DNA from 4 places in the Kitasatospora sp. NPDC022785 genome. Region 3 is predicted to be linked to each of the others. Evidence: riboswitches for the same ligand, from Rfam matches in the RefSeq annotation. Region 3 holds a riboswitch; each other region holds the start of a gene.
The links. A riboswitch is a leader RNA that binds a small molecule or an ion and turns the genes downstream of it on or off. The one in region 3 is predicted to bind cobalamin.

Region 1 (2,191 bases), on a different contig from region 3:
GCGATCGACAGCCCGGTGATGGTCAGGTTGTAGTACACCTTGCGCACCGGGTTGGAGAACGCCCACTGGTACGCGAAGTTCATGAACGTCCCGTCCAGCGTGTCGAACAGGCTCATCCCCGCCGCGAACAGCAGCGGCAGGCAGGCAATCGCGTACCAGGGCAGCCCGGAGGCCGCGCCGGAGCCGGCCATCACCATCAGGGTCACCTCGGTCGCGGTGTCGAAGCCGAGGCCGAGGACCATGCCGACCGGGAACATCTGGCCGGGCCGGGTGATCGAGCGGGTCGCCCGGTTCAGCACCCGGGCCAGGAAGCCGCGCGAGTTGAGGTGCTCCTCCAGCTCGGCCTCGTCGAACTGCCCGGCCCGCATCGAGCGGAACACCTTCAGGATGCCGAACAGGGCGGCCAGGTTGAGCGCGCCGATCAGGTAGAGAAAGGCGCCGGAGGCGGAGGTGCCGACCACGCCGAGCCACTGGTGGGTGGCCGACTCGTCGTCCATCAGCGTGTTGGCCAGCTGCGCGCCGCCCGCCACCAGGGTGGCCATGATGACCACCATCGAGGAGTGGCCGAGGGCGAACCAGAAGCCCACCGAGACCGGGCGCTTGCCGTCCGCCATCAGCTTGCGGGTGGTGTTGTCGATCACCGCGATGTGGTCGGCGTCGAAGGCGTGCCGCATCCCGAGGGTGTACGCGGTGATGCCCAGGCCCACCCCGAAGACCTGGGTGCCGACCTCGTACTTCTCCGGGGCGACCAGGAATATGAGCGTCCCGAACGCCACCACGTGCATGGCCAGGATCACACCGACCAACCCGGCCGTGCGGACGGTGTCCTCCCGCCTCCAGCGGAAAGTGGGCAGGACGGACGGCGCCGCCGGAGCAGCGGCGGTTTCGGGCACGGTCATCTGCAGATCACGCTCCAGCACCTCGTGGAAAGTCGTTCGTGAGATGCCGTGGCCGGTCTCCTGGCTGACGGGGCTTCCGTACCCGCCTTCCCAGGCGCGCGAGGCACCCAGTGGCGTCGTGGGTACGGACGACTCCCCCGATCACAGTGGCGAGGGCCGCTCCGGACTTGAACCCCTGAGGGTTCGTCACCGGTCTTCCCGAGCACCACGGCGGGCAACACGGTAGGGGTCCCCGCATCACCCTTGCAAGGCTGCGCACCTGCGCAGGTGTCCAGGATCACAGACCGGGGCCTGCGAGAATGTCCTCATGCATCTCGTACCGGCCGACCGCGCGGGTCAGCGCACCATCGACGGGCACCGGGTCTGCGAGGCCATCGCCGCCATCGGCGACACCGGGCACGTCCGGTCCTGGGCCGAGCGGTTCTCACTGCTCGCCGACCCGGGGCGGCTCTCCCTGCTGCTCGCCCTGCACCGCGCCGGTCCGCTCGCCGTCACCGACCTCGGCGTCGCCACCGGCATGCGCGACCCCGCCGTCTCACAGGCGCTGCGACTGCTCCGCACGGCCGGCGTGGTCACCGGGGACAAGGACGGACGCGTGGTGCGCTACCGGCTCGTGGACGATGCCATGCGCCCCCTGCTGGACGAATGCGCCGCCGCCGAGCACCACGAGCCGGCGCCCGACAGCGCCGACGGCTCCGCGGCCGACCGGCACGGGCCCACCGCTGCGGCCGGCTGACCCACCCGCCGCGGCTGACCCAGCTGTCGGCCGACCCACCCGTCGGCCGACCCGCCCGGAAACCACCCCGGGCGAGGCCACCGGCCGCTCCGGGCGTGTCCGGCCGGCGGGGGCTCCTGAGCCGGCATCAACCGTTCCGGGCGACCGGGGTCACCCCTCCCGCGACCGGGGTCACACCTCCCGCACCAGGCGCTCGAAGCGGCGGAGCGAGCGCCGGGCCAGCGGGTCGGTGGCGGGCCGCAGGGCGCGGGTGACCAGGCCGGCGGCGGGGAGACGGAAGGCGCCGAGGAAGGCGAACCGGGTGCCGTCCGGCTCGGGGCGGGCGGCCATACCGCCGAGCAGGAAGCGGCTGCGCATCAGGCACCAGCCGGGCGTCAGCTCGACGTCGAAACGGGCCCGCAGCCGGCTGTGGCCCACCACCAGGGCCTCGGCGCGGCCGTCCGCCGGGCCCGCGGTGAGGCGGACGGAGCGGAGGTCCGGCAGCCAGCGCGGCAGCCCGTCCTCCAGGTCCGCCGCGACGGCCCAGACCTGGTCGAACGGCGCGTCGATCACCGTC
Region 2 (2,191 bases), on a different contig from region 3:
TAGTCGGGGGTCGGGGCGGCGCCGGGGGTGGTGAGGGTGAGGTGCTGCCCGCCGGCGGCGAGCTGAGCGGTGAGGTAGGCGCCCGCGGCCTCGCCGGAGTCGGCGCGCGGCACGGCCGTCGGCGCCGAGCCGGCCGCGCCGGTGGAGCCGTCCGCGCAGGTGAGCGCCTTGGGCGCGGCGTCGGTCCGGTTGGTGTTGGTGACCGGCAGCTTCCCGCCGACGGCGGCCAGCGAGGCCTGGCCGGTGGCGAGGGCGTTCGGTTCGAGCGCACCGTCCGGCTTGGGCTGGTAGGCGAAGGCGCCGCGCTGGTCGGCGGGGGCGGCGCAGCCGAGCTGGAAGAGCGCCAGCCCGTCGAAGGCGCTCTTGCCGGCCTTGGCGACGCCGGCCGGGTCCACCTTGGCGGCGAGCAGGGCGTTGACGGCGAGGCCGGTGGAGTCGGCGTCGCCGGGGCTGCCGGGGTTGTAGGCCCAGCTGCCGTCCGCGTTCTGGTTGGCCTTGAGCCACTGGACGCCCTTGTCGACGGCGTCCTGGTGCCCGCCGAGTGCGACCAGCGCCTGGACGGCGACGGCGGTCGCGTTGCTGTCCCCGGTCGCGGCGGCGCAGGCGGCCGTGGTGTCCGCACGGAAGGACTGCCAGCCGCCGTCCGCGCACTGCTGGCCGGTGAGCCAGGAGACGGCGGAGTCGGCGGGCGTCACCTTGGCGCCCGCCAGTGCGGTGAGGGCGAGCGACTGCCGCCACACCCCGTCGAACGTCGGGTCGCCCTTGCCGTACAGGCCCTCGGGGACGGCCGCGGCGCTGGGTGAGGGGCTGTCGGCGAGGGCCGGCACGGCGGCGGCGCCGGTGAGCAGCGTGGCGGTCAGGGCGGCGGCGCCCAGGCGGGCGGCGGTGAGCATGGTGGAGGTGAGCCTTTCGGTGAGCGGTGGTGGCCCGGGTGGGCCGATCCGTAGACCTCGACGGGTGCCGGGCGCGGGTGTGCCCGGTGTGGCCGCTCGCCCCTCCCCGGGCATTCCGACTCGCCCGGCCGTCCAGCGCCGGGCTCACGGTTGCGGGGTCAGTGCCGGATTCGCACCGGCTTTCCCCGGAGGAGAAGCGGGATGGAATTGTCCTGCGGCTCGACTCTAGCGGCCGCGCGGGGGCTGCCGAACCGGCCCGGGCGAGAACAGGTTCCACTTGGGCGGCGGGCACCGCCACCGATCGGGGCGAGCACCGGCGAACGGCCGCACGGCAGCGGTGAGCCGGCGGCCGGCAGGCGGCCGACCGGCGTCACGGCAGGGTGAGCAGCCGGGCGGCGGTGTGCAGGTCGGCGCGGACCTCGGCGATCGAGGAGCGGCCGGAGAGCCAGGACACCAGCGCCGAGTGCCAGGTGTGCTCGATCACCCGGACGGCGGCACGCTGGCTCTCGGTGGGCGGACCGGACTGGCCGATCGCGTCCAGGATCAGCTGTCCGGTGGCGGTGCTCACGAGGTCCACCTCGGTGCTGACCGAGCGGTCCGCGAAGGAGAGCGCCCGGACCATCGCCTCCGCCAGCAGTGGTTCGCGCTGGAGCGCGTGGAACGCGCGGGTGAGTGTCTCGGCGACCCGCGGGGCCGGTTCGAGCTCGGCCGGAGGGTGCCGCCGGACGTGCTCCTGGAGGCTCTGCAACTGCTCCAGCATGACCGCGACCAGCAGATGTACCTTCGACGGGAAGTACCGGTACAGGGTGCCGAGCGCGACCTGCCCGCCCTCCGCGACCTCCCGCATCTGCACCGCGTCGTACCCGCCGCGGGCCGCCAGCGCGGTCGCGGAGCGCAGGATCCGCCGCCGCCGTTCGGCCTGCCGGGCGGTCAGCGGCGGGCCGTCGGGGTGCGGTGCGGGGGTCGGTGCGGAGCGCGGCGCGGGGTGCGCCGCGGCGGGCGGCGCAGGGTGTGGTGCGGCGGGCGACGGCAAGGGTGCTCCCGGTGCGCGAGAGTGGCGGGGTGCTCCTGAAGTGCCGGAGCATGTCCGGAACGGTTCCGGAGCAGGTCCGTCCGGCCGGTCCGGCGGAGCTGGTCCGGCAGGTCGGGCGGGTGATCCGGCGTGGCGTGAATCACCAGCCCTGGCTCCTGACGAGAAGCTACGGGCCGGTATCTTCGAGGTCTCTCATTGTTCACATGGTCAGTGGCGAACTCCACCTCACACTGAAACCTGATCTACTTTACCGACCGGCAGCACA
Region 3 (2,191 bases):
GCCGCGCCGCTGGCCGGCGTGGGCATCACCAGGCTGGTCGGCGCGCACTTCCGCAACCCGCAGCTCGGCATCCTGGTCTGGGTGGTGCTGCTCGCCCTCGGGCTGGAGCAGTCGGCGCTGCGGTACCAGGACGGGCCCGACTCCGGCCGGCTGCTCGGCGTGCTGCGCCTGCACGCCACCCCGCAGGGCCGCTACCTCACCGAGGTCGACGGGCTGCCGGAGTACTACCTGGGCAGCGTCAGCAAGCCCGAGCAGTGGGTCTCGGCCCGCAAGGGGACGGACTACCGGGACCCGGCCGGCGTGGTGCACCACGGGGACGACGGCACGGTCACCGCCGTCCGCAACGGCTGGTTCACCGTGGTCGTCCTCGACAGCACCGCGCCCACCGCCACGGACCGGGCCATCACCGAGGCCGTCAGGGCCGCCGGACGCTACCGACTGATCGCACAGTTCAGCTCCCCGACCGGTGATTCCGGCACGTACAGAGTGTTCCTCCTGCACTGAGAGCCCGGGGCGCCGGGCCACGCCCCGCGACACACCGGCTACTACATATGGTGCCGCGATACTCGACCGCCACTAGATGTATGCTCATCCCTGCTGTCGACGCAGGGGAACCCGGTGCGAATCCGGGACTGCCCCGCAGCGGTGTGCGGGCGGCTCCGACCAGAGCCCGCGAGTCCGAGTACCTGCCGACGGCGTGCCGCCCGGCCTCCCCGCAGAGGCCTCCAGCACACGAAGTACTTCCGGGCCTCGCGGGCGGGCCGGGGATGACACCGTCGCGCGACGCCGTCCGGCCGTCGCGCCGTGCTCCCCTGCCCCAACGGCCCGGTGCCCCCGATCAACAGCCGCCGATCGCCGCCAGGAGAGAGCGCCTTGACCACCGCTGCCTCAGTCACCCTGCCCGCCCAGGGGTCCAGCTCAGCCCCCGTCGACCCGACGGTCTCCGACCCCGGCGGTGCGCTGCTCCGGCTGCTGACCGACCGCAGCGTCGACCTTCCCCAGGTGGACCCCGGCCATGTCGCCGCCGCCGCGCTGCGCGGCCGCCACGCCGGCTCGGACTTCGCCGAGCTGCGCGGGCTGGCCGTGGACGCCGCAGCGTCGATGATCGCCGAGGACCCCCAGTACTCGAAGCTGGCGGCCCGCCTGCTCGCGCTGGAGATCGTCGACGAGGCGGTCTCCCAGGGCTCGGTCTCCTTCTCCGCCTCGATCGCCGTCGGCCACGCCGAGGGCCTGATCGGCGACGTCACCGCCGGCTTCGTCGCCAAGCACGCCAGCGCCCTCGACGCACTGATCGACGCCCGGGGCGACGACCGCTTCGAGTACTTCGGCCTGCGCACCGTGCAGTCCCGCTACCTGCTGCGCCACCCGATCACCCGCAAGGTCGTCGAGACCCCGCAGCACTTCCTGCTCCGCGTCGCCTGCGGCCTGGCGGTCGGCGACAACGAGCAGTCGGTGCGCGAGGTCGCGGAGCTGTACGGCCTGATGAGCCGGCTGGAGTACCTGACCTCCTCGCCGACCCTCTTCAACTCCGGCACCCGGCACCCGCAGATGTCGAGCTGCTACCTGCTCGACTCGCCGCTGGACAACCTGGACTCGATCTACTCCCGGTACGCGCAGATCGCCCGTCTCTCCAAGCACGCCGGCGGCATCGGCCTCTCCTACTCGCGGATCCGTTCGCGCGGCAGCCTGATCCGGGGCACCAACGGCAAGTCCAACGGCATCGTCCCGTTCCTGCGCACCCTCGACTCCTCGGTCGCCGCCGTCAACCAGGGCGGCCGCCGCAAGGGCGCGGCCTGCGTCTACCTGGAGACCTGGCACGCGGACATCGAGGAGTTCCTGGAGCTTCGCGACAACACTGGCGAGGAGGCGCGGCGCACCCACAACCTCAACCTGGCGCACTGGATCCCGGACGAGTTCATGCGCCGGGTCAACGCCAACGAGGACTGGTCGCTGTTCTCCCCGGCCGACGTGCCCGAGCTGGTCGACCTCTGGGGCGCCGACTTCGACGAGGCGTACCGCAAGGCCGAGCTGGCCGGCAAGGCCGTCCGCACCATCCCCGCGCAGACCCTCTACGCCCGGATGATGCGCACCCTGGCGCAGACCGGCAACGGCTGGATGACCTTCAAGGACGCCTCCAACCGCGCCGCCAACCAGACCGCGCTGCCCGGCCGCACCGTGCACTCCTCCAACC
Region 4 (2,191 bases), on a different contig from region 3:
CGGCGCCGACGAAGTAGATCAGGGCCAGCATGATGATGCCGAAGAACACGGCCCAGGGCAGGATCGCCTTGACGGGCAGGGTCAGGGGGCCGGCGGGGATGGCTGCGGGGGCAGCGGTCTGTGCCATGGCAGGGACCTCCTCGGGAACTCGCGTCCCGCTAGATGGTGCATCGACGACGGCATCGGGTCTGACTCCCTGGCGCGAACCGCCCCGTGGGGGCGGCGCACGCCTGGCTTACAGTGGCGCGACCGTGCCGGATTCTCACCGGACTTCCGTCATACCGTCGTCATATCGAGCAGAAGGTATCGGCTAGCGGCGGTTGCGCCAAGAGCGTGCGGGCGGCGCGAATCCTCCGGTCCGTCCCGGAACGCGCGCCCCAGCGCCGGGTGCACGGACCGATCGGTCGATGCCGCAGGACAGTTGGGGAAGCAGAGGAGGAGCGGCGTGACAGTACGCGTGACATTGATCTCAGCGGCGATGAGCGAGGCGATGCGGCAGGCGCGCTTCGACGACGACGGCCCGCTCGACCCGGCGGGGCTGCGGCAGGCGCGGGAGGCCGCGGGCGGCATCCGGGTCGCCGGCCAGGTCCTTGTCTCCCCGTCGGCCCGGTGCCGGGAGACCGCCGAGGCCCTCGGCCTCCCGGCCTCGGCCCCGTCCGCTCCCGGAGGGCGCGACATGGGCCGCTGGCGCGGTCGGAGCCTTGGCGAGGTGGCCGCCACGGAGCCCGGGGCGGTGGCCCGGTGGCTGGCCGATCCGGACTTCGCCCCGGAGGGCGGGGAGAGCCTGCTCGATCTCCTCGCCAGGGTCGCCACCTGGCTCGACGGCCTTGCCCCGGAGGCGGGACGGGTCGTCGTGGTCACGGAACCGGACGTCGTCCGGGCCGCGGTCCACCACGCGCTCGGCGCTCCGGCCCCGGCGTTCTGGCGGCTCGACGTGGAGCCGCTCTCCGTCACGGACCTGAGCGGACGTGCCGGCCGGTGGAACGTGCGCTTCGGGCGCTCGGCGTGAGCGAGCCCGGGTTGACGTGTTCGTACGCGATGGGGCAGGGTCGCGCACGAGATGTATGCATCCGAGACCACGGTGCGCAGGAACCCGGTGCGATTCCGGGACGGTCCCGCCACTGTGACCGGGGAGCGACCCCTTTCAGGTGACGACCACGGCCTTGCGGCCGGAAGGTCGGGGCGAGCGTCGATCCGGGAGTCAGGACACTGACCCGTGGTTTCTCCGACGGTAGGGGCGCGGAACCCCACGAGGAGGTTGGGCGATGTCACCGGTCACGGCTGCCGTCGATGTCGTGGTCTGCCGGGGCTGCTGCTGTGGCACTGTCAGGAAGCGGCCCGGCACCGATCACGAGGGTCAACTGGCCTCGCTCGCCGAGGCGGTGGCCGCCCTCCCGGCCGCGCGCCTGGTCGTCACGGACTGTCTGGGTCCCTGTGAGCAGGCCAACGTCGTGGTGGTCCGCCCCCGTGGGCGGCTCCAGGACGGTCGGCGTGCCCGGCCCGTCTGGTTCGGCAACGTGACCGACGCCACCGGAACGGCCGAGCTCTGCGCGTGGATAGGGGAGATCGGCCGTACCGCCGGGCAGGTGTCGCCGGAGGGCCCGCTGCCCCCGCTGCTGGACTCCCTGCGCATTCCCGCGCCCGGGCCCGAGCATGTCAGGGACACGACACGACGAGCCGGCCCGTCGAAGGCCTGACCGCTGAGGCCAGCCCGTCGAAGGCCTGACCGTCGAGGTCGACGCCGAGGTCGACGCCGAGGTCGACGCCGAGGCCGGGGCAAGGCCGGGTGGGGCGGGATCGCGGTGGCGCGGCCCCGTCGGAGGGTGGTCGTTCGGGTGTTTCTGTGTCTTCGAGATCAGCCTGGGTGGAGAGCCAGTAGCTGGCTCATCATTTCAGTTTATTAGTTGCTCCCCTGCTGTCGGGGTCTCCGCATCGCCCTCTACCTGGGCGTTCTCCAGCGGACGGTGACGATGGGTCAGGTCTAGAGTCCCGGATCTATTGACACGATCACCACGCCGTCATCACTCTTGGTCCATCGCCGAGCTGACATGGATAGCTCCAAGTGAGCCATTCATCTCAGCTGATGGCGTTGTTGATTGACCGATCATCGAAGGAGGTGTGTGCCATGAAGAAGATCGTCGTCCGCAAGGCCGGCCCGGTTCGCCTCACCAGCGCGGCCCGTGCGCTGTAC

Region 1: another riboswitch for cobalamin. It lies ahead of nicT (Nickel transporter NicT); the one in region 3 lies ahead of ACZ3YO_RS08935 (ribonucleoside-diphosphate reductase subunit alpha).
Region 2: another riboswitch for cobalamin. It lies ahead of ACZ3YO_RS00475 (prenyltransferase/squalene oxidase repeat-containing protein); the one in region 3 lies ahead of ACZ3YO_RS08935 (ribonucleoside-diphosphate reductase subunit alpha).
Region 4: another riboswitch for cobalamin. It lies ahead of ACZ3YO_RS04070 ((2Fe-2S) ferredoxin domain-containing protein); the one in region 3 lies ahead of ACZ3YO_RS08935 (ribonucleoside-diphosphate reductase subunit alpha).

What each region holds. Positions count from the first base shown of each region.
Region 1 covers NZ_JBVHHB010000002.1:329,918-332,108, forward strand. The annotation lists gene nicT (Nickel transporter NicT) at 1-899, opposite strand, end outside; cobalamin riboswitch at 933-1,124, opposite strand; gene ACZ3YO_RS04775 (ArsR/SmtB family transcription factor) at 1,207-1,635, shown strand; gene ACZ3YO_RS04780 (SRPBCC family protein) at 1,807-2,191, opposite strand, start outside.
Region 2 covers NZ_JBVHHB010000001.1:106,845-109,035, forward strand. The annotation lists gene ACZ3YO_RS00475 (prenyltransferase/squalene oxidase repeat-containing protein) at 1-893, opposite strand, end outside; cobalamin riboswitch at 982-1,102, opposite strand; gene ACZ3YO_RS00480 (TetR family transcriptional regulator) at 1,264-1,926, opposite strand.
Region 3 covers NZ_JBVHHB010000004.1:257,146-259,336, forward strand. The annotation lists gene ACZ3YO_RS08930 (ArnT family glycosyltransferase) at 1-504, shown strand, start outside; cobalamin riboswitch at 581-708, shown strand; gene ACZ3YO_RS08935 (ribonucleoside-diphosphate reductase subunit alpha) at 898-2,191, shown strand, end outside.
Region 4 covers NZ_JBVHHB010000002.1:186,876-189,066, reverse strand. The annotation lists gene ACZ3YO_RS04080 (CbtB domain-containing protein) at 1-127, opposite strand, end outside; gene ACZ3YO_RS04075 (histidine phosphatase family protein) at 446-1,009, shown strand; cobalamin riboswitch at 1,063-1,233, shown strand; gene ACZ3YO_RS04070 ((2Fe-2S) ferredoxin domain-containing protein) at 1,266-1,697, shown strand.